3 regions of the Skermanella cutis genome follow, and region 3 is predicted to be linked to each of the others. Evidence: riboswitches for the same ligand, from Rfam matches in the RefSeq annotation. Region 3 holds a riboswitch; each other region holds the start of a gene.
What was found. Region 3 has a riboswitch for thiamine pyrophosphate ahead of IGS68_RS02120 (ABC transporter substrate-binding protein). Riboswitches for the same ligand answer to the same signal wherever they lie in the genome.

Region 1 (9,791 bases), 2.7 Mb from region 3:
GACGATCCTCCCAACCCCCGGCAAGGAGCGCAGGATCGTCACGTCGCTCTGCTGTGGCGGCTGCCCCGGCACCGCCTCCGGTTCCTCTGGAGAGGCCGCCAACTCGGTCAGGATCTGGTCGACCCGCCGCTCGGCCGCCGAGATCTGGCGGTTGACGAGGCGCAGCCGGTCGCGCAAAGCGCCGACATGGGCGCTCGCCGCCTCGACCGTGCCGGACGCCACCGTCAGCGCCGGACGACGCAGGCGTCGCACCACTTCGGCGGCGTCGAGCCGGCGAATCCGATGCTTCCTCAGCAGCTTGGCGATCGTGCTCTCGCGCACCCGGCGCGCCTTGGCCGGCGTTGGCGCCAGCGCCCAAAGATCCAGCAACCATGCCGCCGACAGATCGTCGGATAGGTCCAGAATCTGCGGGTAATAGCGCCAGAGCTGCTCGCGCATCCGATTGGTCAGGCGAACGCGCTCGTGCTTACACTCCTCGGTCATGCGCAGCCGTTCGCGCAGTTCGATCATTCTGGGCTCATCCCGCCTCAGGCGCCGGAAGCAGCGGGTATCGGTGCGCAGGCTGTCGCCCAACACCCGGGCATCGCGCCGGTCGTCCTTGGCTCCGGAAACTGAAAATCGGTCCCGGAAGCGGTCGAGTTGCTTGGGATTGATGGCGTGCACCGCGAAGCCGCGTTCCATCAGGCTCTCCACGACCGGACCGTGGGGCAGTTCGATGCCAATGCCGATGCGTTCCGGAGCGGCGCCCGTGGTCTCGATCAGCCAAGCCGCCAGACCGGCCAGTTCCTCGCCACTGTGGCGCACCGCGCGCTCCCCGCGTACCACGCCACGATCATCGACCAGGCAGACCTGATGAACCTCGCTCGCCCAGTCGATGCCGACATACCAGTCGAACATCTCACTCATTCAAGGGCTCCCATCCAAATGGGCCGCCGCAGCCTGGATCCACCCCTGTACTGGCGCTCGCTTGGCGCTGACTCCCCACTGGGCCTCAGCCGCGGCCTGCCGCCGGGGCACGCGTCCCCCCCAGGTGTTCGTGACACAGGGGGCAAAAGGTTGCTCCCGGCGGATCGGCCCGATCAGTCAACGGCGCTATGATACCGCTGACCATTCGACCCGTGAAGGGTACAGGATGGTTGGCCGGACGCCGGCGCCGACCGGGCCGGCTCCCGCCGCCCGGCCTCTCTCCCGCCGACCTGACCGGCGGAACATCCTCGCCCGCACCGTCCGCCCCGCACGGCGATGGCGGCGCGGACGATCCCACCCGGGCCGGCCAGCAGCTAATCCTCGACGCCATACCGTTCCCGGTCGCCGTCCTGCGCCGCTGCGACGAGGTCGTCCTCTACGTCAATACGCCGCTGGCCCGGATCGCCAACCAGGACGCCGCGTCCATGATGGGCCGCCGCTCCACGGTGAAGTACGCCAAGCGGGTCGACTACGAGGACGTCCAGGCAGCCCTGGAGCAGGCCGGCCGGATCGACGAGCGCGAAGTGAGGCTGCGCAATGCCGACGGCCGGATCTTCTGGGTCACCCTGTCGGCCGTCCTGATCCCCTACCATGGCGAGGACGCCTTCCTCGTGGGGTTCACCGACATCACGGCGCGGAAACAGGCGGAGGACGTCCAGCGCGAGCTGATCGACGCGGTACCCGTGCCGCTGGTCCTCGCCAGGACTTCGGACGCGAAGATCCTCCAGATCAACCGGCGGGCCTCCGAGCTGTTCGGGATCGCCTCCGACCTGGCCGTCGGGCGGTATGCCACGGATTTCTACGTGGTCGAGGAGGAGCGGCGGCGCCTGGGCGTCCTGCTGCGCCAGGACGGTCAGGTGGACGAATTCGAGGTGCAACTGGCCGACAGCATGAAGCGGCCTTTCTGGGCGCTGCTTTCCGCGCGGCTGTTCGACCACAAGGGCGAACAGGCCAGCCTGACCGCGGTCAACGTGATCAACGAGCGCAAGCGCATCGAGCAGGAACTGGCGGTCGAGCGGGCCATGCTGAAGGCCACGCTGGAGAACATGGACCAGGCCATGCTGATCACCGACCGCGACCTCCGGGTGATCGGCTGGAACCGGCGCTGCGTCGATCTTCTGGGGCTGCCCGCCGAATTCCTGGAGAGCGGCCCGACCAAGGACGAGATCGCCGGCTATCTCGCGGACCAGGGCGACTTCGACACCCTGCCCGAGTCGGAGATCGGACTGTTCCGCGGCGACCAGCGGGCGCTGCTCGAAAGCCGGCCGATCTACGAGCGGCGGCGCCCCAACGGGACCGTGGTGGAGGCGCGCAGCAACCGCCTGCCGGGCGGCGGTTTCGTGTGCAGCTACACCGACATCACCAAGCGCAAGGCCGCCGAGGACGAGCTGCGCGCCTCGAAGGAGGCGGCGGAGCTGGCCTATTCCAGCCTTCAGCAGGCCAAGAACAGCCTGATCCAGGCGGAGAAGATGGCGGCGCTCGGCTCCCTGGTGGCCGGGGTGGCGCACGAGATCAACACGCCGATCGGCACGGCCCTGACCGCGGCGTCCCACCTGGGCGAGCGGACGGCGGAGTTCCGCGCCCAGTTCCAGGGCGGCAAGCTTAAGAAGTCCGAAGCCGAGCGCTACCTGGAAACCGCGGTCGAGACCTCCGCGATCATGGTGGCCACCATCGGCCGCGCGGCCGAGCTGATCCAGAGCTTCAAGCAGGTGGCGGTTGACCAGTCCACCGACATCCGGCGCCGCTTCAACCTGTCGGCCTACATCGCCGAGATCCTGCTCAGCCTGAAGCCGCGCCTGAAGCAGGCCCAGCACGCCGTCGTGGTGGACTGCCCGCACGACCTTGAAATCGACAGTTATCCGGGTGCATTATCGCAAGTGCTGACCAACTTCATGATGAACTCCCTCCTCCATGGCTTCTCTGAAGGGCAGATCGGAAAGATCACCATCTCCGCCCAGTTGCGCGACAGCGCCACCGTGGTGATACGATATGCCGACACCGGCCGGGGCATCCCGGAAAAGAACCTGGCGCGCATCTTCGAACCCTTCTTCACCACCAGGCGGGGAACGGGCGGGACCGGACTGGGACTGCATATCGTTTACAACATCGTGACCCAGAGCCTGGGCGGCACCATCGACGTGATGAGCGAAGTGGGCCAGGGCGCCGCCTTCATCCTCGCCATTCCCAGGACCGCTCCGGGTCAAGTGGAGCTTTGGATCGACGAGCGATGACAGCCATCGACGGAGACATCGGCGAGGACGACGACCTGCTGTTCGCCGAGGAGACGGACGGCGAGGGCGACGAGGCCTCCGCCCCGCCGGGTGACGACCCGACGGCGAACCGGCGCAGGACCAAGCCCTGGAAGGTGATGATCGTCGACGACGACCGGGAGGTGCACGCGATCACCAAGGTCGTCCTCAGCGACTTCGTCTTCGACGAGCGGCCGCTCGAGTTCATCAGCGCCTTCAGCGCGTCGGAAGCCTGCCACCTGATCCTGGAGCATCCCGACACCGCGGTCGTGCTGCTCGACGTGGTGATGGAGACCGACGACGCCGGCCTGCGCTGCGTCGAATTCATCCGGCGCACGGCGGGGAACGAGCAGGTCAGGGTCATCCTGCGCACGGGCCAGCCGGGACAGGCGCCAGAGCGGCAGGTGATCGTCAACTACGACATCAACGACTACAAGTCCAAGAGCGAGCTGACCTCCCAGAAATTGTTCACGGCGGTGGTCGCCGCCCTGCGGTCTTACCAGCACATCGTCAGCATCGACATGAGCCGGCGCGGGCTGGAAAAGATCATCGACGGATCGGCCTCCCTGTTCGAGCACCGTTCCATGAGCCAGTTCGTCGAGGGGGTCCTGCTCCAGCTCCGCTCGCTGATCCACGGGGCGACCGGATCGCTGCTCTGCACCGTGTGCCAGGACGGCGATGCCGCGCCGGTCGGCGCGCTCCGGGTGCTCGCCAGCTCCGAAATGCTCGGCGTGGAGTCCGGGCAGCCGCTCGAACGGATCCTGTCGGCCGATGCCATCTCCGACATCCGGCGCTCCCTGGACGAGGGGCGGAACATCTATTGCGCCGACCACAGCGTGATCGTGTTCCGCTCGCGCAACCATTCCACCAGCGTCGTCTACCTGGAGGGGCATCCGCCCCTGGGCGACCTGGACCGCAACCTGCTGGAGATCTTCTGCGGCAAGGTCGCCATCGCCTTCGACAACGTCTATCTCTACGAACAGGTGCTCAACGCCCAGAAGGCGACGGTCTATGCGCTGGGCAAGCTGGCCGAGTTCAAGGACGAGATCACCGGCCACCATGTCCGCCGGATCGAACGGCTCACCGGCCTGATCGCGGCGGAGCTGAAGGCGCGCGGCGCCTTCCCGGGCGAGATCGACGACCGTTTCGTCGACCAGATCGGCCTCGCCAGCATCCTGCACGACGTCGGCAAGGTCGGCCTGCCAGACAGCATCCTGAACAAGCCGGCCCGGCTGACGGAGGAGGAGATGGCCGTGATCCGCCAACACCCCACCATCGGCGGAAACGTCCTGCGCGAGGTCGCGAAGATGGTTCCGGGCCGCAGCTATCTGAGCCTCGGCGCCGAGGTGGCGGAAACCCACCATGAGAAATACGACGGTACCGGCTATCCCGCCGGCCTGAAGGGCGAGGCGATCCCGGTCGGCGGCCGGATCACCGCCGTCGCCGACGTCTACGACGCCCTGATGCACAAGCGCCCCTACAAGGAGGCCTGGACCCTCCAGGACACCATCGACCATCTCAAGTCCCAGAGCGGGACCCACTTCGACCCGCTGGTGGTCGACGCCTTCCTGACGATCCTGGACCGCGGCCTGGACGAGGAGGGGATAGGCTGACCGCGGGACCTACGGGTGGGGGCGGCGTCCAGAGGTCCCCATGAAGCTGCCACGGCGGTGCCGGTTACTCTCGGGAAGCGATGGGTCGATCGAGCATCCCGCCCATGACGTCCGCCGGGACCGGCCGGCTGTAATGATAGCCCTGGCCGAACGTGCATCCCAGTTCCCGGAGCGGCCGGATCAGGTCGGCCGTCTCGACGCCTTCCGCCACCACCTCCATGCCCATGCGGCGGGCCAGAGTGATGATGGTTTCGACGATATGATGGGTGCGTCCCACTTCGCCCAGCGCCCGGACGAACGACTGGTCGATTTTGAGCACGTCGAACGGGAACTTGTGCAGGTAGGAAAGGCTGGAGTAGCCGGTCCCGAAATCGTCGAGCGCCAGGGTCACGCCGAGGTCCTTGATCCTGCACATGACTTCGTAGGCCTGGTGGGGATCGTGGACCAGCGCCGTCTCGGTCAGCTCGACCTTCAGACGGTCGGCGGGGAAGCCGGTCATCGCCAATCGCTCCGCCAGGCCGGTCACCACGTCCATGTCCGTGAAATGCTGCGACGACAGGTTGACGCTCAGGAAGGGCAGGGGACGGTCGCCGGCCGTCCGGCGCAGCAGCGCGCAGGCATCCGCCATGATGGCCAGGTCGATCTGCCGGATCAGGCCGCTCTTCTCGCCCAGATCGATGAACTCGCAGGGCGGCACCAGGCCGCGGTCGGGATGGCGCCACCGGGCAAGGGCCTCGAACCCGGCGAGTTCGCCGCCCGCGATCGTCACGATCGGCTGGAAGAACGGCTCGAACTCCCCGGCGCCGAGGCCGCGTTCCAGGTCGTGTTCGCGGTGAATCCAGTTCAGCGCCGATTCGCCGCGCTCGGTGCCGCCGGTGGGCGCCGACACCACCAGATGGTTCGCCGTCCCCCGGTCGCGGCCCGGCAGGTCGTTGAGAAGCCCGCTCTGCGCCTGCCTGAACCGGCTGATCAGGCTGCCGAGCAATTGCCCGACGACCGGCTCCACCTCCTGGATGCGCCGCTTCAGCTGATCCCGCCGGATGATCAGCACCTCGGTCTCCTCCGTCGCCCGGGCCGCGGCCGACCGGACGCTGTCGTCCAGCACCGCCATCTCGCCGAAGATCTCGCCCCGGCCGAGGGTCGCCAGCGTGATGTGGGTCCGGTCCCGGGTCGCGCAGATCTCGACCTGTCCCCGTTCCACGATGTAGGCGCAGTCGGCGGGCTGTCCCTCGAAGAAGATCGTTGCACCTGGTCGAAACGTCTTGCGGATCAAGGGAGGGTCTCCACGATGGGTCGCCGGCTGCCGGAACGGAATAAAGCAATTTCAGGAAAATACGGCTTAATCCGAATTCTGTAAAGATGGGCCGAACCGGTCAAATAATCTGGCGACGGAGTCTTATCGTTCGTAAGGCAAACGGAGTTTTCCGTTCGTAACGGGGCGGGACAGCTGCTCCAAGCCTTGGATTTTTCTTGCGTGATATACATATCGGTGCCGTCACTCGAAGTAAGCGCATAGGTTTGTTGGTTAACTTTGTAATGGGTTGTAACCTCCACAAGGGAGCTGGCGATGGCCGCAATCGAAAGCCTGAAGGCGATTCTCGACAAGACCTACGAAGGCATGACGCCCAAGCAGCTGATGTCGCAATCTCCTGCCGCCCTGGCGGGCGTGACCGAAAGCGACGCGCTCAAGCTCAAGGAAGCCTTCGGTATCGACACGATCGAAGAGCTGGCGACGTGCAAATACTTCCTGTGGGCGCAGGCGCTCCACGTCCTCGCGAAGACCGAGAAATAGGACCTCGTCCCGCCGCGATCCGGAGGAGGCCGCGGCGGGGCCTTCGTCACCCGTCTCCATCCCCCGGGCAGCGATTCCGGCAGTCGTTCCCGGCGTTTCGGATCGATGATGCGGACGCGGAAGAAAAAGGTGGAGTTTTGCCTATCGAAAGTTTTACCTCTCCTGGCCGCACATCCCCGTAGGAAGCCAGGACATGCCGACCACAGCCAGGAAGCTCTATACTCCCGCCCGGTTGCCTTCGATCCCGCCGGGAGTGGCACCGCCGTTCCATCAGGCGGCGCTGTCCAGCTGCGTGGTCCATCACCTCGTCGATCCCGCCAGGGTAGTCGATCTCTTCGAAGGGAGCGGGCTGCGGCCAGCCATTTTCGGCGACCGCGCCTCGGTCAGCTTCGGCTTCCATGTCCATGCCGCCTTCCGATCCGCCGGGCTGAACCTGCCGCCCGAACACTGGTCGCCGTCGGCGGCCGGGATCGTCCAGGAGTTGGAACTGAGCATGGTAGCCTTTCCGGAAGGCCGCGGGGGCGAGGTTCCCGACGTTACCATCGACCAGTGGCTGATGGGCGACGATCAGACCAAGCTGCTGGGAAACCACCGCCTGTTCGTGCCGTGCGACGATCCGGCAGCCGTCGCGGTCGGCAGGGACCTGTTCGGCGACCCGACGTTCCTGACCGGCTTCCTGGTCAACCTGCCATCGCCCGATCCTGTCCGCGACGGCACGGCCGCGACTGCCGAGACGGAGTGGATGCAGACCTGGGGCTTCAGGGTCGGCGATCCCGACGAGCCCGACCACTTCATCTTCACCGCCCTGGTCGATACCACCGGCCTGACCCCGATCCCCGGCACGATCTCCCCGGTCACCCGGTACGGCGTTTCCGCGGCCGGCCCGGTCGGCTGCCGCTGGAGCGTCGCCCGGCCCTTCGACACCTACTTCATCGCCGATGCCGGACCGACGGATCGCGTGCGGCTGACCTACGGCGCGAGTTCCCATCCGATGGGCATCGTCATGCGGGACCTGCTGGAAGGAGCCCAGGCCTACGCGGTCCAGACATTCCAGTCCGACCCGGTCGCGGTCCGCAGCCGGCCTTACCTCCTGACGCCGCGCTGAGGATATCGGGATCGGGCGTGACGGCGACTCACGGCTTGACAAGCGGCGGCGATGCACTGAGGATCGGCGTATTCCCAGGGGAGCCCCGATAGGGGGCTGAGATTCCGTCGGCCTAGCGGCAACGCGGAGACCCTTTGAACCTGATCCGGGTCGTGCCGGCGTAGGAAGGGGAGAGGGCGAGGACTCCGCGCCCGGTCTCATCATATCCATCGCTGCATTCCGGATCTCCGCTCGCAATCGAAGCAGGAGATCACGATGCCGAAAGACAGCAATCCCACCGTCACCGTTTCCACCGGGCCGCTGCCCGCGTCGCGCAAGGTCCATGTTCCGGGCGCGCTGTACCCGGACCTGCGGGTGGCGCTGCGGGAGATCGACCTGGAGCCGGGCAGCGGGGAGCCGCCGGTCCGGGTCTATGACAGCTCCGGCCCCTACAGCGATCCGGCTGCTGAAATCGACATCGCCCGCGGCCTGCCCGCGCTGCGCGCCGGCTGGATCGCGGCCCGCGGCGATACCGAGGCCTATGACGGCCGGCCGGTCAAGCCGGAGGACAACGGCCTGCGCCAGGGCCAGCGCGCCAACCTGGAGGAGTTCTCCGGCCCCGCCCGCAGGCCGCTACGCGCACGGGCCGGCGCCGCCGTGACACAGATGGCCTATGCGCGGCGCGGCATCGTCACGCCGGAGATGGAGTATGTCGCGATCCGGGAGAACCTCGGCCGGCAGGCGGCGCTCGATGCCGTGCCGGACGGCCGGTCCTTCGGCGCCGCGATCCCCGACCATGTCACCCCCGAGTTCGTGCGCGACGAGGTGGCGAGGGGCAGGGCGATCATCCCGGCCAACATCAATCACCCCGAGATCGAACCGATGATCATCGGCCGCAGTTTCCTGGTCAAGATCAACGCCAACATCGGCAATTCCGCCGTCGCCTCCTCCGTGGGAGAGGAGGTCGAGAAGATGGTCTGGGCGACCCGCTGGGGAGCCGACACCGTGATGGACCTCTCGACCGGCGCCAACATCCACACCACCCGCGAGTGGATCATCCGCAACTCCGCCGTGCCGATCGGCACCGTCCCGATCTACCAGGCCCTGGAGAAGGTCGGCGGCCGGGCCGAGGAACTGACCTGGGACATCTACCGCGACACGCTGATCGAGCAGGCGGAGCAGGGCGTGGATTACTTCACCATCCATGCCGGGGTCCGGCTCGCCCACATCCCCCTGACCGCGCGCCGGGTGACCGGCATCGTCTCGCGCGGCGGCTCGATCCTCGCCAAGTGGTGCCTGGCGCACCACCGGGAGAACTTCCTCTATACCCGGTTCGACGAGATCTGCGAGATCATGCGGGCCTACGACATCAGCTTCTCGCTGGGCGACGGGCTGCGGCCGGGCTCCATCGCCGACGCCAACGACGCGGCGCAGTTCGCCGAGCTGGAGACGCTGGGCGAACTGACCCAGGTCGCCTGGAAGCACGACGTGCAGGTCATGGTGGAGGGGCCGGGCCATGTGCCGATGCACAGGATCAAGGAGAACATGGACCGGCAGCTCGACGTCTGCCGCGAAGCGCCCTTCTACACGCTCGGCCCGCTGACCACCGACATCGCGCCCGGCTACGACCACATCACCAGCGGCATCGGCGCCGCCATGATCGGCTGGTTCGGCACGGCGATGCTGTGCTACGTGACTCCGAAGGAGCATCTGGGGCTGCCCGACCGCGACGACGTCAAGGTCGGGGTCGTCACCTACAAGATCGCGGCCCACGCCGCCGACCTTGCCAAGGGGCATCCGGCGGCCAGGCTGAGGGACGACGCGCTCAGCCGCGCCCGGTTCGACTTCCGCTGGCGCGACCAGTTCCACCTGTCGCTCGATCCCGAGACGGCGGAGCGGTTCCATGACCAGACCCTGCCGGCCGAAGGCGCCAAGTCGGCTCACTTCTGCTCCATGTGCGGCCCGAAATTCTGCTCGATGAAGATCACGCAGGAGGTGAGGGAATACGCCGCCTCCGGCATGGCCGGGATGTCGGCGAGCTTCCGCGCCGGCGGCTCGGAGATCTACCGTCCGGTCGACTGACGGGA
Region 2 (9,791 bases), 2.3 Mb from region 3:
GGCGGGCAGCTTCGACTTCGCGCTGATCGACGCGGACAAGGAACTTTACCCCACCTATTACGAGCAGGCGCTGACCCTCGTGCGGCCGGGCGGCGTGATCGCCATCGACAACACGCTGTGGCGCGGCACGGTCGCCGATCCGGAAGCGACCAAGCCCAAGACCGAGACGTTCCGGGCGTTCAACGCCTTCGTCCATGCCGACGAGCGGGTGACACAGGTGCTGCTGCCGCTGGGCGACGGGCTGACCTTGGCGCGCAAGCGCCCCTGAGGGTCAGCCCGGTCAGCCCTGTTGCTGGAAGGCCGGGTGGACCACCCGGTCGCCGGCACGGATGCCCAGCCGGGCGGCCATGCCGCCGTTGATCTCCAGCACGCCCTTGACCTGGCCCGCGGAACTGATGGTGTCCAGCGACTGGGGCACCGCGTTCTCGTGGATGTTGACGATCCGGCCGTCGGCGCCGATGAACACCATGTCGAGCGGGATGAAGGTGTTCTTCATCCACATGGACATGGTCTGGAGTTGCGGCAGGACGAACAGCATGCCGGCGTCGGGCGCCATGGTCTCGCGGAACATCAGCCCCTGCGCCATCTGGCGCGGAGTCTCGGCGACCTCGATCGCGAAGGGATACTTTCCGCCCGACGCGGTCTCGATGGTCAGGCGGTCGGTGCGGAACGTCTCCGCGGCGGACACGGGACCCAGACCGGCCGCAACCAGCAGCAGGACGAGGGTGAAGGTTCGGATGATCGCGGCAGCCATGGTCCAGTCGCTACAGGAGCCCGCCCCATATGTAAAGCATTTGGGCGAATCCTGTAGCGTCAGGACATGACGGCGTCCACGACCTGCCGGATCTCGTCGCGCACCGGGCCGGGCCTCGGGGCGTCGGCGATGGTGGTGAACCAGTGTTCCGGCGGGTTCTGGCCCTGGCGGCGGCTCCAGGTCAGGGCGCGCAGCACCTCCTCGGCGTCCTGGGTCACCGGGACGTCCGGGTCGATGCCGTTGAGGGTGGCCCAGACGCCGGTCCAGCAGCGGCCGACCGACCACGGATTGTAGCCGCCGCCGCCCAGCACCAGGACCCGAGGCGCCAGGGTCGCAAGCGATCGGACCGCGTTCCACAGGGCGCGGTTGGACAGTTCCAGCCGGCTCAGCGGGTCGTCGGCCAGGGCGTCGGCGCCGCACTGGATCACCACGGCGTCGGGGGTGAAGCCCCGGCCCAGCGGCATCAGGGCGTTCTCCAGGATGTAGTCCAGCTCGGAATCGTTGAATTCCACCGGGACCGGCAGGTTGCGGGCCATGCCGCCGGCCCGGTCCCCGACCTTGCCGGTGAAGGGCCAGCGGGTGCCCTCGTGGACCGACACGGTCAGCACCCGGTCGTCGTCGGCGAAGGCATATTCCACCCCGTCGCCGTGGTGGGCGTCCAGGTCCGCGTAATAGACCCGCCGCAACCCGCCGTCGAGCATGGTCAGGATCGCGAGCACAGGGTCGTTGAAGTAGCAGAAGCCGCTGGCCCGGTCGCGCAGGCCATGGTGGGTCCCGCCCGCGGGGTTGTAGATCACCCCCTCGTGCTCGGCGAGCAGCCGGCCGGCCAGGATCGATCCGCCCGACGCCGTGGCGGGGCGGCGGAAGACCTCGGGGAAGATCGGGTTCTCCAGCCGGCCGATATTGTAGCGGTCGCGCGCCTCCGGATCGAGCCGCTGCTCCGCCTCGGCCCGGCGGACCGTCTCTATATATGAGCGATCGTGGAAACGGGCGAGCTGGTCGGGCGTCGCCCTGGGGCTGTCCAGGTAGGCCCGGTGGTCCAGCCACCCCATGGCACGGGAAAGATCGATCGCGGTGGAGACCCGCGGGATCGCGAGCGGGTGCTTCTTGCCATAGGTGGAGGCCCGGTAGATCTCGCTTCCGATGAAGAGCGGACCGATGGGCTGGGACTGGGCGAACTGAGACTGGGCGGGCTGGGACTGGTTCAGCATGGAAGCTGACCTAGGCCGCTCCCCGGGTTTCGTCAACTCCGTGCGTTTATCTGCGTATTCGGTATGCAGGCGCCTTGCCAGGGCGTCATGGACTTGCAATAGTCCGTCCAACCTCACTGGGGGGAGCCGATGGTCGGCTGAGAGGTCCCAAGACGCGGGACGACCCCTGGAACCTGATCCGGTTGATACCGGCGTAGGGATCAGTGACCCATGCACGACCTCGTGCGGCCGACCGAGTCGGCCCGTCTTCCCAGCATCGGCGTAAGGATTGAGCGGGCCCGCCTGACCTATGGCGGCGTGCGGCTGTTCGACGGCCTGGATTTCGAGCTCGAAGGCGGTCGCTGCACCTGCCTGCTGGGGCCGAGCGGCGTCGGCAAGACCACGTTGCTTCGGCTGATCGCCGGGCTGGCCGATCCGGAGCCGCCCACGGTCCTGGCGGCGGAGGACGGGAAGCCGCTGGACGGCCGGGTCGCCTACATGGCGCAGCAGGACCTGCTGCTGCCCTGGCTGGGCGCGCTGGACAATGTATTGCTGGGGCCGAGGCTGCGCGGCGAGGCGGTGGGCGCCGCCCTGGTGGACCGGGCGCGCGGGCTGCTCGACGCGGTCGGGCTGGGCGACCGGCTGCAAGCCCGGCCGGCCGAGCTGTCGGGCGGCATGCGCCAGCGGGTGGCCCTGGCCCGCACCCTGATGGAGGACCGTCCCGTCGTGCTGATGGACGAGCCGTTTTCGGCCCTGGACGCGATCACCCGCCTGAGGCTCCAGGAACTGGCGGCCGGGCTGCTGGCGGGCAGGACGGTGCTTCTGGTCACCCACGACCCGCTGGAGGCGCTGCGCATCGGGCACCGGATCCATGTGATGGCGGGGCAGCCGGCGGAGATCGGTCCGGCGATCTCGCCCGAGGGTTCGCCGCCGCGGCCGGCCGACGATCCGGCGCTTCTGGTCCGCCAGGCCGAGCTGCTGCGGCGGCTGTCATCATGATGCGGGCAGTATGATGCGGGCGGTACGGCCCATGGTGCGCCCCCTGGTGACCGCGGCGGTCCTGATCGCCGCGTGGCAGGCGCTGGTCTGGGCGACCGGCGTGCCGCGCTTCATCCTGCCCGATCCGGCGCGGGTGGCGATGGCGCTGTGGGAGCGGGCCGGCCTGATCGGCTACCACGCCCTGTTCACGATCGGCGAGATCCTGGGCGGGCTGGCGCTCGGCGTCGTGCTGGGCGCCGCCACGGCGCTGACGCTCAGCTATTTCCGGCCGGCGCGGCGCTGGCTGATGCCGGTGCTGGTGTTCAGCCAGGCGATCCCGGTGTTCGCGCTGGCGCCGCTGCTGGTGCTGTGGCTGGGCTACGGCATGGCGTCCAAGGTCGCCATGGCGACCCTGATCATCTATTTCCCGGTCACTTCGGCCTTCTTCGACGGGCTGCGCCGGACCGAGCCGGGCTGGCTGGACCTGGCGCGGACCATGGGCGGGTCGCGCTGGAGCACGCTGGTGCGGATCCGCCTGCCGGCAGCATTGCCAGCCTTCGCCTCGGGCCTGCGGGTCGCCACGGCGGTCGCGCCGATCGGCGCCGTGGTGGGCGAGTGGGTCGGAGCCTCGGCCGGCCTCGGATACCTGATGCTGCACGCCAACGGGCGCATGCAGGTGGACCTGATGTTCGCCGCCCTGCTGACCTTGGCCGCCATCGCGGTGGCGCTCTATTTCGCGGTGGACGCCCTGCTGCGCCGCGCCCTGCCGTGGCAGCCCGACAATAATCCAGACGAAGAGAGGGACTGAACACCCATGCGTACCGAAGCATCGCGCCGATCCATCCTGAAGGCCGGGCTGGCGGGGCTGGTCCTGGCGGCCGGCCTCGCCGCCTCGGCGCCGGCATCGGCCCAGGACAAGCTCACGGTCCTGCTGGACTGGTTCGTGAACCCGGACCATGCGCCGCTGTACGTGGCTCGGGAGATGGGCTACTTCCGCGACGCCGGGCTGGAGGTCGAGATGATAGCGCCTGCCGACCCGAACGATCCGCCCAAGCTGGTCGCCGCCGGCCGGGCCGACCTCGCCATCTCGTACCAGCCGCAGCTCCAGATGCAGGCGGCCGAGGGCCTGCCGCTGACCCGGATCGGCACGCTGGTCGCGACGCCGCTGAACACGGTGGTCGTGCTGGCGGACGGGCCGGTCAAGTCGATCGCGGACCTGAAGGGGCGCAAGGTCGGATACTCCGTCGGCGGGCTGGAGGACGCGCTGCTCGGCGCGATGCTGGAGAACGCCGGGCTGAAGCTGTCCGACGTGGAACTGGTCAACGTCAATTTCAGCCTGTCGCCGGCGCTGCTGTCGGGACAGGTCGACGCGGTGGTCGGGGCCTACCGGAACTTCGAGCTGAACCAGCTCGACATCGAGGGCAAGGCCGGGCGCGCCTTCTATCCGGAGGAGCACGGCGTCCCGCCCTATGACGAGCTGGTCATCGTCGCCAACCGCGAGAAGGCCGCCGACCCCCGCCTGCCCCGCTTCCTGGACGCGGTCGAGCGCGGCACGCTGTACCTGATGAACCATCCGGACGAGTCGTGGAAGCTGTTCGTCAAGGCCAACCCCGAACTGGACGACGAGCTGAACCGGCGCGCCTGGCGCGACACCCTGCCCCGCTTCGCCCACAGCCCGGCGGCACTGGACGCGAGGCGATACGAGCGGTTCGCCCGGTTCCTGAAGGAACGTGAGCTGATCGGGGAGGTGCCGAGACTGGCGGACTACGCGGTCGAGCTTCGCTGAGGACCGTCTTTGCCATTTTGCCGCATGCGCGCGTGTGCGGCAGGCGTTGATCATGCCGCCGGCTGCGGTATCGTGCGGCATGACTCAACTGAGACGCGCACTCTCCGATGCCGAGCGGATCGACTGGCTGCGGCTGATCCGGACCGAGAATGTCGGCCCGGTCACCTTCGCCCGTCTGCTGGAACGCTACGACACCGCCACGCTGGCCCTGAAGGCGCTGCCCGACCTCGCCCGGCGGGGAGGCCGCACGGCGCCGCTGCGCATCTGCTCCAAGGCGGAGGCCGAGCGGGAGATCGCGGCGGCCCGGAAGGCGGAGGTGCGGCTTATCGCCTCGTGCGAGCCCGACTACCCCCTGCCGCTGTCCATGATCGAGGACGCGCCTCCGGTGATCGCGGTGAAGGGACATGCCCACCTGCTGGGCCGCCGCTGCATCGGCATGGTCGGCGCCCGCAACGCCTCGACCAACGGCAAGCGGTTCGCCGACACCATGGCGCGCGAACTGGGCGCGGCCGGGTTCGTCGTCGTCTCCGGCATGGCGCGCGGGATCGACACCAGCGCGCACCTGGGCTCGCTGGACAGCGGCACCGTCGCCGTCGTGGCCGGCGGCGTCGACGTGATCTACCCGGAGGAGAACGCCGCGCTCTACGCCCGGATCGCCGGGCAGGGCGCCGTGGTGGCCGAATGCCCGATGGGCACCCAGCCCATGGCGCGGCACTTCCCCCGGCGGAACCGCATCATCTCCGGCCTGTCCCTGGGCGTGGTCATCATCGAGGCGACGCCCAAGTCGGGATCGCTGATCACCGCGCGGACGGCGGGCGAACAGGGCCGCGAGGTCTTCGCGGTGCCGGGCTCGCCGCTCGATCCGCGCTCGCGCGGACCCAACGACCTGCTGCGCTCCGGTGCCAGTTTCGCCGAGAGCGCCGACGACATCATCCAGGCCTTCGCGGGAGTCGAGGCGCCGAAAATGCGGGAGCGGGAGCCGGACCTGTTCTCCGCCGCGAAGCCCATGCACCTGGATGATGCGAGCTTCGAGGAAATCCGCGACCGGCTGCTGGAATGCCTGGGTTATACGCCGGTCCCCGTTGACGAACTGGTCAGAGGGTGCCAATTGTCTGCGTCGGTAGTACGGAGCGTGCTGACTGAGCTCGACCTTGCGGGTCGGGTTCAGCATCTGCCCGGAAATCAGGTCGTCCTGATTCAGCAATAAAAACTGAAAAAGTGACCGAACGCAAACAAGAGGCGGATTTCGCTTGTCTGGCAGCAATCTAGTCATCGTCGAATCCCCGGCCAAAGCGAAGACGATCAACAAGTATCTTGGTCCGGACTTCACCGTTTTGGCCAGCTTCGGCCATATTCGGGATCTCCCGCCGAAGGACGGCTCCGTTCGTCCCGAGGAAGACTTCGCCATGTCCTGGGAACTGGGCGACCGATCCAAGCGCCATGTCGACGAAATCTCGCGCGCCATCCGCGGCGTGGACCATGTCTTCCTGGCGACCGACCCGGATCGCGAGGGGGAGGCGATCGCCTGGCACGTCCAGGAGGTGCTGCGCGAGGCGAAGCTGCTGGACAAGGTCGATGTCCGCCGGGTCACCTTCAACGAGATCACCAAGGGCGCCGTCCTGGACGCAATGAAGCGCCCGCGCGACCTGAACCGCGAGCTGATCGAGGCCTATCTGGCGCGCCGCGCGCTGGACTATCTGGTGGGCTTCACCCTCTCACCGGTCCTGTGGCGGAAGCTGCCGGGATCGCGGTCGGCCGGGCGCGTCCAATCCGTGGCGCTGCGGCTGATCTGCGAGCGCGAGGCGGAGATCGAGGTCTTCCGGCCGCAGGAATACTGGTCGATCGAGGTCGTCTTCCAGACCGCCGGCGGCGCCCAGGTCAAGGCGCGGCTGACCCAGCTCGACGGCAAGCGCCTGGACAAGTTCGCGCTGGGCGAGGCCGGCGCCGCGAACGCGGTGGTCGAGCGGCTGAAGCCGCTGAGCTACGCCGTCCATTCGGTCGAGCACAAGCAGGTCAAGCGGAACCCCTACCCGCCCTTCACGACCTCCACCCTCCAGCAGGAGGCGTCGCGCAAGCTGGGCATGGGCGCCACCCGGACCATGCGGGTCGCCCAGAAGCTCTACGAAGGCGTCGATATCGGCGGCGAGTCGGTCGGCCTGATCACCTATATGCGGACCGACGGCGTCCAGCTTTCCAACGACGCGATCGGACAGGTGCGCGAGCTGATCGACTCCCAGTACGGCGGCGACTACGTGCCGGACAGCCCCAGGATCTACAAGTCGGCCGCCAAGAACGCCCAGGAGGCGCACGAGGCGATCCGGCCGACCGACCTGCTGCGCCGGCCGGACGACGTCGCCCACCAGCTGGAGCGGGACGAGCTGCGTCTTTACGAGCTGATCTGGAAGCGGACCGTCGCCTCGCAGATGGAAAGCGCCGTGCTCGACCAGGTGGCGGTGGACATCGCGTCGTCGGACGGCAAGGCGGTGCTGCGGGCGACCGGCTCGGTCGTGCTGTTCGACGGCTTCCTCCGGGTCTACCAGGAGGAGCGCGACGACTCGGTGGACGAGAAGTCCGCCGCCGAGGACGAGGCCGAGGCGCGGCTGCCGCCGGTCAAGGAAGGCGACGCCATGAAGCGCGGCGCCGTCGATGCCGAGCAGCATTTCACCCAGCCGCCGCCCCGCTACACCGAGGCGAGCCTGGTGAAGAAGCTGGAGGAGCTGGGCATCGGCCGGCCCTCGACCTATGCGAGCATCATGCAGGTGCTCCAGGACCGCGACTATGTCGAGCTGGACAAGCGGCGCTTCGTCCCGCAGGACCGCGGCCGGCTGGTGACCGCGTTCCTGACCAGCTTCTTCGAGCGCTACGTCGAGTACAACTTCACCGCCGACCTGGAGACCAAGCTGGACGACGTGTCCGGCGGAAGGCTCGACTGGAAGACGGTGCTGCGGGACTTCTGGAAGGCTTTCTCCGCCGCGGTGGAGGGCACGAAGGACCTGACGATCACCCAGGTGATCGACGAGCTCGACAAGGAGCTGGGGCCGCACTTCTTCCCCAACACGACCAAGGACGGCACCGACCCTCGCGTCTGCCCGTCCTGCCACGCCGGCAGGCTCGGCCTGAAGCTGAGCCGGAACGGCGCCTTCATCGGCTGCTCCAACTATCCGGACTGCCGCTACACCCGTTCGCTGGCGGTCGCGACCGGCGACGAGGAGGCGGACGCCCTGGCCGACGGGCCGCGCGAGCTGGGCGACGACCCGGAGACCGGCTTGCCGGTCAGCGTGCGGCGCGGGCCGTACGGCGCCTATGTCCAGCTTGGGCCGCGCCGCGAGGCGGCTCCGCCGGTCGAGGCGCCGCCACCCGAGCCGGAACCCGAGGCCGGAGCCAAGAAGACCAAAGGCAAGGCCAAGGCGAAGCCCAAGGCCGAGGTGGAGAAACCCAAGCGGGTCTCCCTGCCCAAGGGCATGTCGCCGACCGAGATCGACCTGGAGACCGCGCTGAAGCTGCTGGCGCTGCCGCGCGACGTCGGGCCGCACCCGGAGACCAAGGACATGATCACGGCCGGCATCGGCCGGTTCGGTCCCTACCTGAAGCTGGGATCGACCTACAAGTCCCTGGCTCCGGACGACGACGTGCTGACCATCGGCCTGAACCGGGCGGTCGTGCTCCTGGCGGAAGCCAAGAAGGGACCGGCCCAGGTGCCCGGCCGCGCCCTTGGCGACCATCCGCGCGACGGCAAGCCGGTCAGCCTCAACAACGGCCGGTTCGGGCCCTATGTGAAGCATGGCAAGCTGATGGCGTCGCTGCCCAAGGCCATGGTCCCCAACGCCGAGGAGCTGACGCTGGCGCAGGCGATCGAGCTGCTAGACGCCAAGGCGGCCAAGGACTCCGGCAAGGTGCCTGCAGCGAAGGGCAAGGCCGCCAAGGCGGCTCCCGAGGAGAAAGCGAAGGACGCCGAGGCGGCCCCGGCGAAGAAGCCGGCGGCCAAGGCGGCACCGAAGAAGGCTCCGGCCAAGAAGCCGGCCGCCGCTTCTAAGGCAGCCGACCCGAAAGCCACCTCGGCGAAGCCGAAGGCCCGCGCCGTCGCGTCGGGCGATTGATCCGCCGGTAACCACGTCCCCTCCCTGACGGAGAAAACAGAACTCCCTTGGCTGAAGAGAACCAGAAGAAACCCGCCGCTTTCCCGTCACGGGATGAAATCCTCGCCTTCATCCGCAACAGCCCGGTTCCGGTCGGCAAGCGGGAGATCGCGCGGGAGTTCAGGCTGCGGGGCGACGACCGCATCGCCCTGAAAGAGCTGCTGAGGGACCTGGAGAGCGAGGGCGCGATCGAGCGCGACAGGGCGAGGCGGCTCGCCCCGCCGGCGGCGCTGCCGGCGGTCGGCGTGCTCGAAGTGGTGGAGATCGACACCGACGGCGAGGTCCTGGCACGCCCGGTGGCCTGGACCTCGGACGAGCCGCCGCCGAAGATCTACATGCAGCCGGAACGGCGCGGCCACCCTGCCCTGCTGCCCGGCGACCGGGTGCTGGCCCAGCTGAGCCGGCAGAAGGACCGGGTCTATGCCGGCCGGACCATCCGCAAGCTGGAGAAGCACGGCACCGCGCGGGTATTGGGCATCTACGAGATGACGCCCGACGGGGCCCGGCTGCGCCCGACCGACAAGCGCCAGCGGGCTGAGTTCCTGGTCACCCCGGCCCATTCGGGCGACGCGGAGAACGGCGAGCTGGTGGTGGCGGAGGTCCTGCCGTCCAGCCGGTTCGGCCTGAAGCAGGCCAAGGTGGTCGAGCGGCTGGGCGACATGGCGAACCCGCGCTCGATCAGCCTGATCGCGATCCATTCCCAGGACCTCCCCACCGTCTTCAGCGAGGCGGCGCTGGAGGAGGCCGGGCGCGCCGAGCCGCCGACCCTGGAGGGGCGCACCGACCTGCGCGACATCCCGCTGGTGACGATCGACGGCGCCGACGCGCGGGACTTCGACGACGCGGTCTGGGCCGAGCCCGATCCGGAGGTGCCCGGCGGCTGGCACGCGCTGGTCGCGATCGCCGACGTCGCCTTCTATGTCCGCCCCGGCCGGCCGCTCGACCGG
Region 3 (9,791 bases):
GCGACTGCTCGGGCACGAGCAGGCCGGCGATCTCCAGCGTTCCGCCTCCGAACAGCGCCGGCGCCGCCTTCGGTTCCGGCCCGAACAGCAGGGTGGCGCCGTTCTGCAGGATGATGCCGACCGCGATGGTGCTGATGAAGACGCTGACCGGGGGACGGCGCCGAAGCGGCAGGTAGGCCAGCAGCGACACCAGCAGCCCCAGCGCCGCCATCAGCGCCGCCACCAGCGGCAGCAGCAGGATGCCGGGCAGGGGAATCAGCCCCGCCAGGGCCACTGCCAGGAAGCCGCCGGCCATGACCAGGTCGCCCTGGGCGAAATTGACGGCCGAGGTCGCGTTCAGCACCAGCACGAAGCCCAGGGCGACCAGCGCATAGGCGGCGCCCAGCGCCACGCCGTTGACCAGCAGCTGCGCGACACCCGTCACGGCGCCACGTCGTAGCGCTTCGCCACCGCGGGAACGCGCGACGACCCGTCGTAGCAGACGATCACGGCGGAATGGGCCATATTGCCCCTGCCGTCGGAGCGGTAGGTCATGGCGAGCCCGCGGTACGTCCCCTTGGCCAGCGCGTCGCGCACGGCTTCAGGCGTCTCCGCCCCCTTGGCCGCCGCGTCCAGCACCATGCGGATGCCGTCGTACTGGCCGAGCGCGAAGGCGTCCGGCTCGGTGCCGAAGGCGGCGCGGTAGTCGGCGGTGAAGCGTTCCATCTCCGGCGAGCCGCCCGACACCGGCGAGGCCGAGGTCTCGGCGCAGACGCCCGTCAGCTCGGCCGGCTCCAGCAGCGCCGCGGTGGAGGGCTGGTGCATCGCCGAGCCGGCGACGATCGGCACGCCGGGATTCAGGGCGGCCGCCTGCCGCACGAACAGCGCCGTCGGGCCGGAGTGCAGGTGCAGGACCAGCACGTCGGGGTCGGCCGCCATGGCCTTGGTCAGCACCGGCAGCATGTCGCGGATGCCGGGATCCACGCCCTCCTCGAACACCGGCTCGACGCCCAGCTTGGCGAAGGCGTCGCGCAGGTGCGCCTGGCCGCTCTGGCCGTAGGCGGTGGTCTGGTAGATCACCGCCGGCCGGCGCTTGCCCAACTCCTCGACGACGTAGCGCGCATGGGCGGTCTTGGTGACCCCGTCGCCGGGGAAGAAGCGGAAGACCCAGGGATTGCCGCGCTCGGTGATCGACGCCGTGCCGGAGACGGTCACCAGGGGAATGCCGTACTCGTCGGCCAGCGGCAGCATGGCGAGCATCTGGGTGCCCAGCATGCTGGCGGCGATCGCCGTCGGGGCGCCGCGCCCGGACGCCCGCTCCAGCGCGGTCACGGCGCCTTCGGGGGAGGTCCCGGTATCGATCACCTCCGACCGCACCGCGAGTCCTTCGGGAGCCTCGCGGACCGCCAGGACGGCGCCGTTCCGCTGGCTGGTGCCCTCCAGCGCCAGGAAGCCGGTGACCGGCACCAGCACCGGGATGTCCAGGTCGGCCGCGGCGGCCGGGCCGGCGGCGGACGACAGGGCGGCGGCGAACGCGGCGGCGGACAACAGGGACTTCCGGGCGGGCATCTTCGGTTTCCTTCCTCCGTGCGAAACGGAAACCCGTGAGTGCCGCGATCTTCTCTTGGTCGGTCCCACCGGCTCCCTTCGCTGGCATGATCCAGATCAGGTTCTATGGGTATGTTCTCAGCACGGGCGGATCGGCCCGGCACCCCAGCCTTCGTGCCTCGACAGTGACAGTCCGGCACCGCCCCGTCAAGGCTCGGCCCCACCTATCCGAAGGAGAGTCCGTGACCGTCAGGCCTAATTCTTTTGACGTAGATCATTGCCGTTGCAACCCCGGCGCCCGATTGTCCGCGATTGCAACTGGGGGGATGACCGATGAATACTCGCGAGCTGTCCGACGCGCGGGCTCAGCCTGACGCGGCCCCGTCCCATGGCACGTCGGTCGAGCTGGCGCTCTGGCGGATCGACGGTGCCACGCAACGCTCGCTCCGGCAGCTCGGTCCCCACGTCAACGCCGACCTGGACGGCATCCTCACCGACTTCTACGGCTTCCTGAAGCGTTTTCCGGAAACGGCGGAGCTGATCGCGGCGGAGGGGATGGTCGCCCGGCTGATCTGCGCCCAGCAGGACCACTGGCACAAGCTGTTCGTCGACGGCATCGACGCCCGGTACGTGGAGCGGGTGCAGCGGATCGGGTCGGCCCACCACCGGGTCGGGCTGAAGCCGCGGTTCTACCTCTCGGCCTATTCCTTCATCCTGGAGCGGCTGGTCCGCTCGGTGATCGAGCGCAACCGCTGGAGCCGGCAGGCCGCGGCCGACCAGGCGGCGACGCTGATCCGCACCCTGCTGATGGAAGCGGAACTGGCGCTGTCGGTCTATACCCACACCACGACCGAGCAGCACGTCACGGACGAACTGCTCGACCTCGCCGACACCTTCGAACAGGAGCTGGACGACGCCGTCCAGCTGGTCCGCCGCAAGGCCGAGGCGATGGAGACGGCCTCGACCGAGGTGCTGGGCGCCGCCCGCATGGTCAGCGAGGACGGAAACCACGTCGCCGAGGCGTCCCACGAGGCCGACGTGAACGCCCAGACCATCGCCGCCGCCACCCAGGAGCTTTCGGCCTCCATCGCCGAGATCTCGCGCCAGGTGGACCGCTCGACCGGCGCGGCCCAGGACGCCACCCTGCGGTCCCAGGCGGCCCGCGACATCGCCAACAACCTGACCGACGTGTCCGACAGGATCGGCGCGATCGCCTCGCTGATCGAGAAGATCGCCAAGGAGACGCGGCTGCTGGCGCTCAACGCCAGCATCGAGGCGGCGCGCGCGGGCGAGGCCGGGCGCGGCTTTTCCGTCGTCGCCAACGAGGTCAAGCTGCTTGCCGACCAGACCAACGACGCGACCGGCAATATCCGGTCCGAGATCCAGTCCATGCAGAAGGCGATCGGCGACACGGTCACCGCGATCGCGGACGTGGCCGGCCGGGTCGAGCTGGTCAACGACACCATCACCGCCATCGCCTCCGCCGTGGTCGAGCAGGACGCGGTCACCCAGGACATCGCCCAGACCGTGACCCAGACGGCCGACAGCGTGCGCCGCGTCCACGAGCGGATCGGCAGCGTCGCGACCCAGGCGGGGCTGACCACCACGGTATCGACCCAGCTGCGCAACAACACGACGGAACTGGTCGAACAGGTCGTCAACATCGAGAAGCGGGTGATCTCCAGCCTGCGCAATTCCCGCTTCGCCGAGCGCCGGCGGGCGATGCGCGTCACGGTGGACCTGAAGACCGAATGCCGGATCGACGGGCGGACGGTGCCGGCCTGCGTCGAGAACATCTCCAGCGGCGGCGCCCAGGTCCGGCTGGCGGCCGGGACCGCCGCGCCGGGCGCCCTGGTCTCCTTCGACCTGCCGGGCATCGGCGAGGTCGCGGCCCGGGCGGCGACCGTCGAGGGGGAGGTTCTCCACGTCCATTTCGAGGATCTGGCGCCCGGCGTCCGGTCGGCTCTGGCCGAGTCGCTGGACCGCTGGCACCGCGGCGACGAGGCGCTGATCGAGACCGTGCAGGCGGCGGCGCGCCAGATCTCCGGCCTGTTCGACGACACCATCGACGAGGGCGGCATCGGCGCCGCGGCGATGTTCTCGACCGCCTACCAGCCGATCCCCGGGACCGATCCCCAGCAGTACCTGACCGCCTATACGGAGCTGTGCGACCGCCTGCTGCCGCCGATCCAGGAGGCGGTGCTCCGGAAGGAGGCGCGGATCGATTTCTGCGTCGCGGTGGACCGCAACGGCTACCTGCCGACCCACAACCTCAAATATTCGCAGCCCCAACGGCCGGGCGAGCCGGCCTGGAACGCCGCCAACTGCCGCAACCGCCGCCTGTTCGACGATTTCACCGGCGTCGCCGCCGCCCGCAGCCGGGCGCCGGCCCTGGTCCAGACCTATCGCCGCGACATGGGCGGCGGCAAGTTCCTGCTGCTGAAGGACGTCAGTGCCCCGATCCTGGTCCATGGCCGCCATTGGGGCGCCCTGCGGCTGGGCTGCCGGCCGACGTGACCCGACGCAGGCGAGCGCGCGTTTCGTCGTCCAGGAAACCCGCTTCCAGCGCCGTCACCGTAGCATTGCGCAGGTCGTCCTCACCCCAGCCGAACGCTTCCGCCGCGATCCCGTATTCGCCGCCCAGGGTGGTCGCGAAATAGGGCGGGTCGTCGCTGTTCAGCGTGACGGCGCAGCCGGCCTCGCGCAGCCGATTGAGCGGATGGTCGGCGTAGGAGCCGTACACCGCGGTGCGGATGTTGCTGGTCGGGCAGACCTCCAGCACGATGCCTTCCCCGGCGATCCGGCGGACCAGGTCGGCGTCCTCGATCGCGCGGACGCCGTGGCCGATCCGGCCGACCGGCAGGTGGTCCAGGGCGTCGCGCACGCTCTCCGGCCCTGCTGACTCGCCGGCATGGACGGTGCAGCCCAGGCCGGCGTCGTGCCGGGCGATGGCGAAGACCGGCGCGAAGTCTGCGGCGGACAGGTGGTTCTCGTCGCCGCCCATGCCGAACCCGGTCAGCAGCGGGTGCCGGTGCCGGGTGCAGGCCCGGGCGACCTCCAGCCCGCGCTCGACTCCGAAATGGCGCACGCAGGTGACGATCAGCCGGGCCTCGATGCCGAACTCGGCGCGGGCATCCTCGAACCCCTGGACGATGCCGTCCAGATGGTCCTGGAACGACAGTCCGGCCATCCTCGCGTGGTCGGGCGACGACATGACCTCCACATAGACGGCGCCCTCGGCGGCGCAGCGGCGCAGGTAATCGTATGTCACGTCGCGGTAGTCCCGCGCGGTCCGGATCGCGGACGCGGCGTCGTCGTAGACCTTCAGGAAGTGCAGGAAGTCGGTCCAGGCGAAGTGGCCCGCCTCCGTGAAGAGCCCGGGCGGCAGCGCCATCCCGTTGCGCTCCGCCAGCGCCCGGACCAGCTCCGGCGTGGCGGTCCCTTCCAGGTGGACGTGAAGCTCGGCCTTCGGAATATCCGGCATTGTCATGGTGCCACGGCCTCCCCGGTCGTTTCGGTGACCGGCCGGGGCGGCCGGCGTGTCTCCCGGTGAAGGATATAGAGCCCGCTGGCCGAGACGATCAGGGCGCCGACGATCACCGCCGAGGTCGGCACGTCGGCGAACACCAGGTAGCCGAACAGGACCGCCCAGATCATCGCCGAGTATTCGAACGGCGCCAGCACGGCGGCCGGGGCCGAGCGGAAGGCCTGGGTCATCATGATCTGCGCGATGCCGCCCAGGATGCCGACGGCGGCCAGCAGGCCGAACCCGGCCAGGTCGGGCGTCCGCCAGTCCGCGATCATGCCGATCGCGCCGACCGCGACGCCGGTCAGGGTGAAGTAGCAGACGATCGCCGCGTTGGTCTCGGTCCGGCTCAACTTCCGCACGAAGATCATGGCGAAGGCGTAGAACACGGCCCCCAGCAGCGGCACCAGCGCCACCGGGGTGAACATGCCGCTGCCGGGCCGAAGCATCACGACGACGCCGATGAAGCCCACCCCGACGGCGCTCCAGCGGCGCCAGCCGACATGTTCGCCCAGCATCGGGCCGGACAGCGCCGTCAGGAACAGCGGCCCCGCGAAATGGATCGCGTAGACGTCGGCCAGCGGCATGTGCTTGAAGGCGAAGAAGAAGCAGACCAGCGCGCTGGCCCCGACCAGCGACCGCAGCACGTGCCCGCCCGGCCGGGACGTCCGCAGCAGCCCGATGCCGCCCGAGCTTGCCACAAGCACGCTCAGCGGCACCAGGCCGAAGACCGAGCGGAAGAACACGATCTGGAAGGTGCCGTAGCTGGCAGACAGCCACTTGATCAGCACGTCCATCACGGCGAAGGCCACCAGCGCCAGGGTCAGCAGGCCGATGCCGCGGAGGGTCTCGGCCCGGGAACTTCCGGTTTCCTGTCGCACTTGCTACCGCGCCAGCCGCCGGGCGATCGGCGGGGTCGGCGCCGGCGCCGAGTGTCCCACGGCGAAGGCGGCGCGGACCGCCTCGGCGGCGGCTTCGGCGGCCTCCTCGGTCCGGGCATGGATGATCGCCAGCGGGGCGGCGTGCGGGCCGGTCCGGTCACCCGGGCCGGCGACGTCGGACAGCCCGACCGCCGGGTCGATCGGGTCCTGGACGCGGGTCCGGCCGCCGCCCAGGGCGACCACGGCGATGCCCAGCGCCCGCGTGTCCACGGCGGTGACGAAGCCCTCGTCGCGGATCCGGACCTCCCGCAGGAACGGCGCTTCCGCCAGGTGGGTGTCGGGATTCTCCAGCAGGTCGGCCGGGCCGCCCAGCGCCGCGACCATGGCGGCGAACCGCTCGGCGGCCCGTCCGGTGGAGATCGCCTCGTCCACCATCACGCGGCCGGCCTCCGCGTCGCGCGCCAGGCCGCCCAGCACCAGCAGTTCGGCGGACAGCGCGGCGGTCACCTCGTACAGGCGCCTGTCATGGCCGGCCCCCGTCAGCAGGTCGATCGACTCGCGCACTTCCAGGGCGTTGCCGGCGGTGCGGCCCAGCACCTGGTTCATGTCGGTCAGCAGCGCCACCGTCGGCATGCCGGCGCCGGTCGCGACCGTGGCGATGCTGTCGGCCAGGGCCAGCGCATCGTCGAACTGCGCCATGAAGGCGCCGGAGCCGAACTTCACGTCCATGACCAGCGCGTCCAGCCCGGCGGCCAGCTTCTTCGACAGGATCGAGGCGGTGATCAGGTCCAGCGACTCGACCGTCGCGGTGATGTCGCGCACGGCGTAGACGCGCTTATCCGCCGGCGCGAAGGCGTCGGTCGCCCCGATGATGGCGCAGCCCGCATCGCGGACCACCCGTTCCAGCGTCGGCCGGTCGGGCAGGGAGACGTAGCCGGGGATGCTGTCCAGCTTGTCCAGGGTGCCCCCGGTATGGCCGAGCCCGCGGCCGGAGATCATCGGCACGAACCCGCCGCAGGCGGCGACCACGGGGGCCAGGATCAGGCTGACCTTGTCGCCGACCCCGCCGGTCGAGTGCTTGTCCAGGACCGGGCCGGGCAGGCCCAGCGGCTTCCAATCCAGTACGGTGCCGGAACGGGTCATGGCGCGGGTCAGGGCGACCCGCTCCTCCAGGCCCATCTTGCGGAAGAACACGGCCATGCAGAAGGCCGCGATCTGCCCCTCGGTCACCGACCCGGCGGTGACGCCCTCGATGAAGCCCTTGATCTCGGCATCGGAAAGGGTGCCGCCGTCCCGCTTCTTGCGGATGATTTCCTGAGGAAGCATGGATCGTTCCGTATCCTTAATAACCGCTGGAAGGCTTCTGCCCGGTCGCGCCGTGGCCCAGGTCGGCCAGCAGCGCGTCCAGCAGCCCGCTGGCGCCGAAGCGGAAAGTGGCCGGCGTGGCCCAGCCCGGCCCCATGACGGTGTCCGCCAGATGCAGGTATGCGGCGGCCCCGGCGGTGTCGCGGATGCCGCCCGCCGCCTTGAAGCCTACCGGCCGCCCGCAGTCGCGGATGACATCCAGCAGGATCGCCGCCGCTTCCAAGGTCGCCGCCGGCTGGAGCTTTCCGGTGGAGGTCTTGAGGAAATCCGCCCCGGCGGCCACCGCGTCGCGCCCGGCCTGCTCGATCAGGCCGGCGTCGGCCAAGCCGCCGGTCTCCAGGATCACCTTCATGAGGATCCCGTCGCCGCAGGCGTCCCGGCAGGCGCGCAGCACGTCGCGGGGAACCGTCCGCTCCCCCGCCATGAAGTCGCGCCAGGGCAGCACCACGTCGATCTCGTCCGCGCCCGCCGCGACGGCGGCCCGGGTTTCCCCGGCGACCTCGGCCGCCGAAGCGCCACCACCGGGGAAATTGACCACCGTGGCGATGGCGACGCCCTTGTTTTCCAGAAGCTGTTTCGCGACCGGAATGAACCGCGGATAGATGCAGACGGCGGCGACGCTGCCGGCCGGGGTCACCGCCCGCGCGCAGAGCGCCGCGATCCGCTCCTCGGTGTCGTCGTCGTTCAGGCTGGTCAGGTCCAGCAGGGGCAGCGCCCGTGCCGCCGCATCCAATGTCGTCACCGGTCCAATCCTTCCAGGAACCCAACCACCAGCCGCTCCAGGTCCGCCGCCGCCGATGCCGCCGAGCGCAGGGTCTGGTCGTGGCTGACCTCCCCGTCGCCCAGGCCGACGCCCAGGTTGGTGATGACCGCGCACCCCACGACCGTCAACCCGCAGTGGCGGGCGACGATGCAGTCCGGCACGGTGGACATGCCGACCGCGTCGGCGCCCAGCGCCTTCAGCATCCGCACCTCCGCCGGCGTCTCGAAGCAGGGGCCGAGCCAAGCCGCGTAGACCCCCTGGGCAAGGTCGATCCCCAGTCCCTCCGCCGTCGCGGCCAGATGCCCGGTCAGCGCGGGGTCCCAGGCGTCCTTCAGGCCGGGGAACCGGGGACCGAATTCGTCGTCGTTGGGGCCGACCAGCGGGTTGGTGCCCTGCATGTTGATATGGTCGGTGATCGCCATCAGCCGGCCGGGGCCGACCTCCGTCCGGAGCGACCCGGCGGCGCAGGTCAGGAAAAGCGTCTCGCAGCCGGCCAGCTTCAGCGCCCGGATCGGCAGCCGGATCGCCGCGGGCCCCGCGCCCTCGTACAGGTGGACGCGCCCCTGCATGCAGGCGACATTCTGCCCGCCCAGGGTGCCCAGCACCAGCCGCCCGGCATGGCCATGCACGCCGGGGCGCGGGAAGCCGGGCAGATCGGCGTAGGAGATCGCGACCGCATCCCCGATCCGGTCCGCCAGCCCGCCCAGGCCGGAGCCGAGCACGATGCCGACCCGGGGCGTGAACCCCGGCGCCCGCTCCGCGATGACGGCAGCGGCATCGTGGGGAGTGGCTGCCCATTCCATGTCTATCTCCCTATCCATCAGAAGCTCAGGTTCTTGGGGCCGAAGGAGAGCGGCAGAAGCTCCTCCAGCGTCACCGTCCGGCGCAGCCCCTCCGGCCCGCAGACATGGATCTGCACGTCCGGCGCGCAGAACTCCCGCAGCCGCTGGCGGCAGCCGCCGCAGGGGGTGCAGAGCATGCCGTCGCCGGGCGTGCCGCCCATCACCACCACCTCGACGATCCGCCGGTCGCCGCCCGCGACCATCATGCCGATCGCGCTGGCCTCGGCGCACTGGCCCTGGGGATAGGCCGCGTTCTCCACGTTGGCGGCGGCGTAGAACCGGCCGCCGTCGGTGCGCAGGCAGGCGCCGACCGGGAATTTGGAATAGGGCGCATAGGCCCGCCGCATCGCCTCGCGCGCCAGCGGGATCATGGTGTCGAGACTGCTCATCGTTCCTTCACATAAGGTATGCCGCTGGCCTTCGGCGCCACGGCCTTGCCGACGAATCCCGCCAGCAGCAGCACGGTCAGCACATAGGGCAGCATCTGGATGAACTGCACCGGGATGATCCCGATCCCGGGGATGGCGACGCCCTGGAGCCGGATCTGAACCGCGTCGGCCAGCGCGAACAGCAGGCAGGCGAACAGCGTCGGCGCCGGCCGCCACTTGCCGAAGATCAGCGCCGCCAGCGCCAGATAGCCCATCCCCGCGGTCATGTCGCGCACGAAACCGGCCCCCTGCGCGGTCGAGAGATAGGCACCCGCCGCCCCGGTCAGCGCGCCGCAGATCACCAGCGCCTGATAGCGCAGCTTCGCCACCGAGATCCCGGCGGTGTCCACCGCGCTGGGATTCTCGCCGACCGCCCTCAGCCGCAGCCCGAAGCGGGAGCGGTAGACCACCCAGGCCGCGGCCGGCACCGCCAGCACGGCCGCATACACCAATACGTTA

Region 1: linked by a shared signal. The riboswitch ahead of thiC (phosphomethylpyrimidine synthase ThiC) and the one ahead of IGS68_RS02120 (ABC transporter substrate-binding protein) in region 3 are both predicted to bind thiamine pyrophosphate.
Region 2: linked by a shared signal. The riboswitch ahead of IGS68_RS19245 (ABC transporter ATP-binding protein) and the one ahead of IGS68_RS02120 (ABC transporter substrate-binding protein) in region 3 are both predicted to bind thiamine pyrophosphate.

The regions. Positions count from the first base shown of each region.
Region 1 is NZ_CP067420.1:3,199,231-3,209,021, reverse strand. Features, by position in the region: gene IGS68_RS15160 (IS110 family RNA-guided transposase) at 1-906, opposite strand, end outside; gene IGS68_RS15155 (PAS-domain containing protein) at 1,137-3,197, shown strand; gene IGS68_RS15150 (DUF3369 domain-containing protein) at 3,194-4,828, shown strand; gene IGS68_RS15145 (EAL domain-containing protein) at 4,893-6,101, opposite strand; gene IGS68_RS15140 (hypothetical protein) at 6,396-6,620, shown strand; gene IGS68_RS15135 (hypothetical protein) at 6,814-7,725, shown strand; TPP riboswitch at 7,792-7,910, shown strand; gene thiC (phosphomethylpyrimidine synthase ThiC) at 7,981-9,786, shown strand.
Region 2 is NZ_CP067420.1:4,121,743-4,131,533, forward strand. Features, by position in the region: gene IGS68_RS19230 (class I SAM-dependent methyltransferase) at 1-268, shown strand, start outside; gene IGS68_RS19235 (DUF192 domain-containing protein) at 281-754, opposite strand; gene IGS68_RS19240 (acetoin utilization protein AcuC) at 814-1,965, opposite strand; TPP riboswitch at 2,075-2,183, shown strand; gene IGS68_RS19245 (ABC transporter ATP-binding protein) at 2,176-2,943, shown strand; gene IGS68_RS19250 (ABC transporter permease) at 2,975-3,730, shown strand; gene IGS68_RS19255 (ABC transporter substrate-binding protein) at 3,737-4,708, shown strand; gene dprA (DNA-processing protein DprA) at 4,788-5,915, shown strand; gene topA (type I DNA topoisomerase) at 5,959-8,805, shown strand; gene rnr (ribonuclease R) at 8,853-9,791, shown strand, end outside.
Region 3 is NZ_CP067420.1:453,015-462,805, forward strand. Features, by position in the region: gene IGS68_RS02115 (branched-chain amino acid ABC transporter permease) at 1-424, opposite strand, end outside; gene IGS68_RS02120 (ABC transporter substrate-binding protein) at 421-1,548, opposite strand; TPP riboswitch at 1,605-1,705, opposite strand; gene IGS68_RS02125 (methyl-accepting chemotaxis protein) at 1,861-4,044, shown strand; gene IGS68_RS02130 (adenosine deaminase) at 3,977-5,017, opposite strand; gene IGS68_RS02135 (DMT family transporter) at 5,014-5,934, opposite strand; gene deoA (thymidine phosphorylase) at 5,938-7,260, opposite strand; gene deoC (deoxyribose-phosphate aldolase) at 7,277-8,041, opposite strand; gene IGS68_RS02150 (purine-nucleoside phosphorylase) at 8,038-8,865, opposite strand; gene cdd (cytidine deaminase) at 8,883-9,293, opposite strand; gene IGS68_RS02160 (ABC transporter permease) at 9,290-9,791, opposite strand, start outside.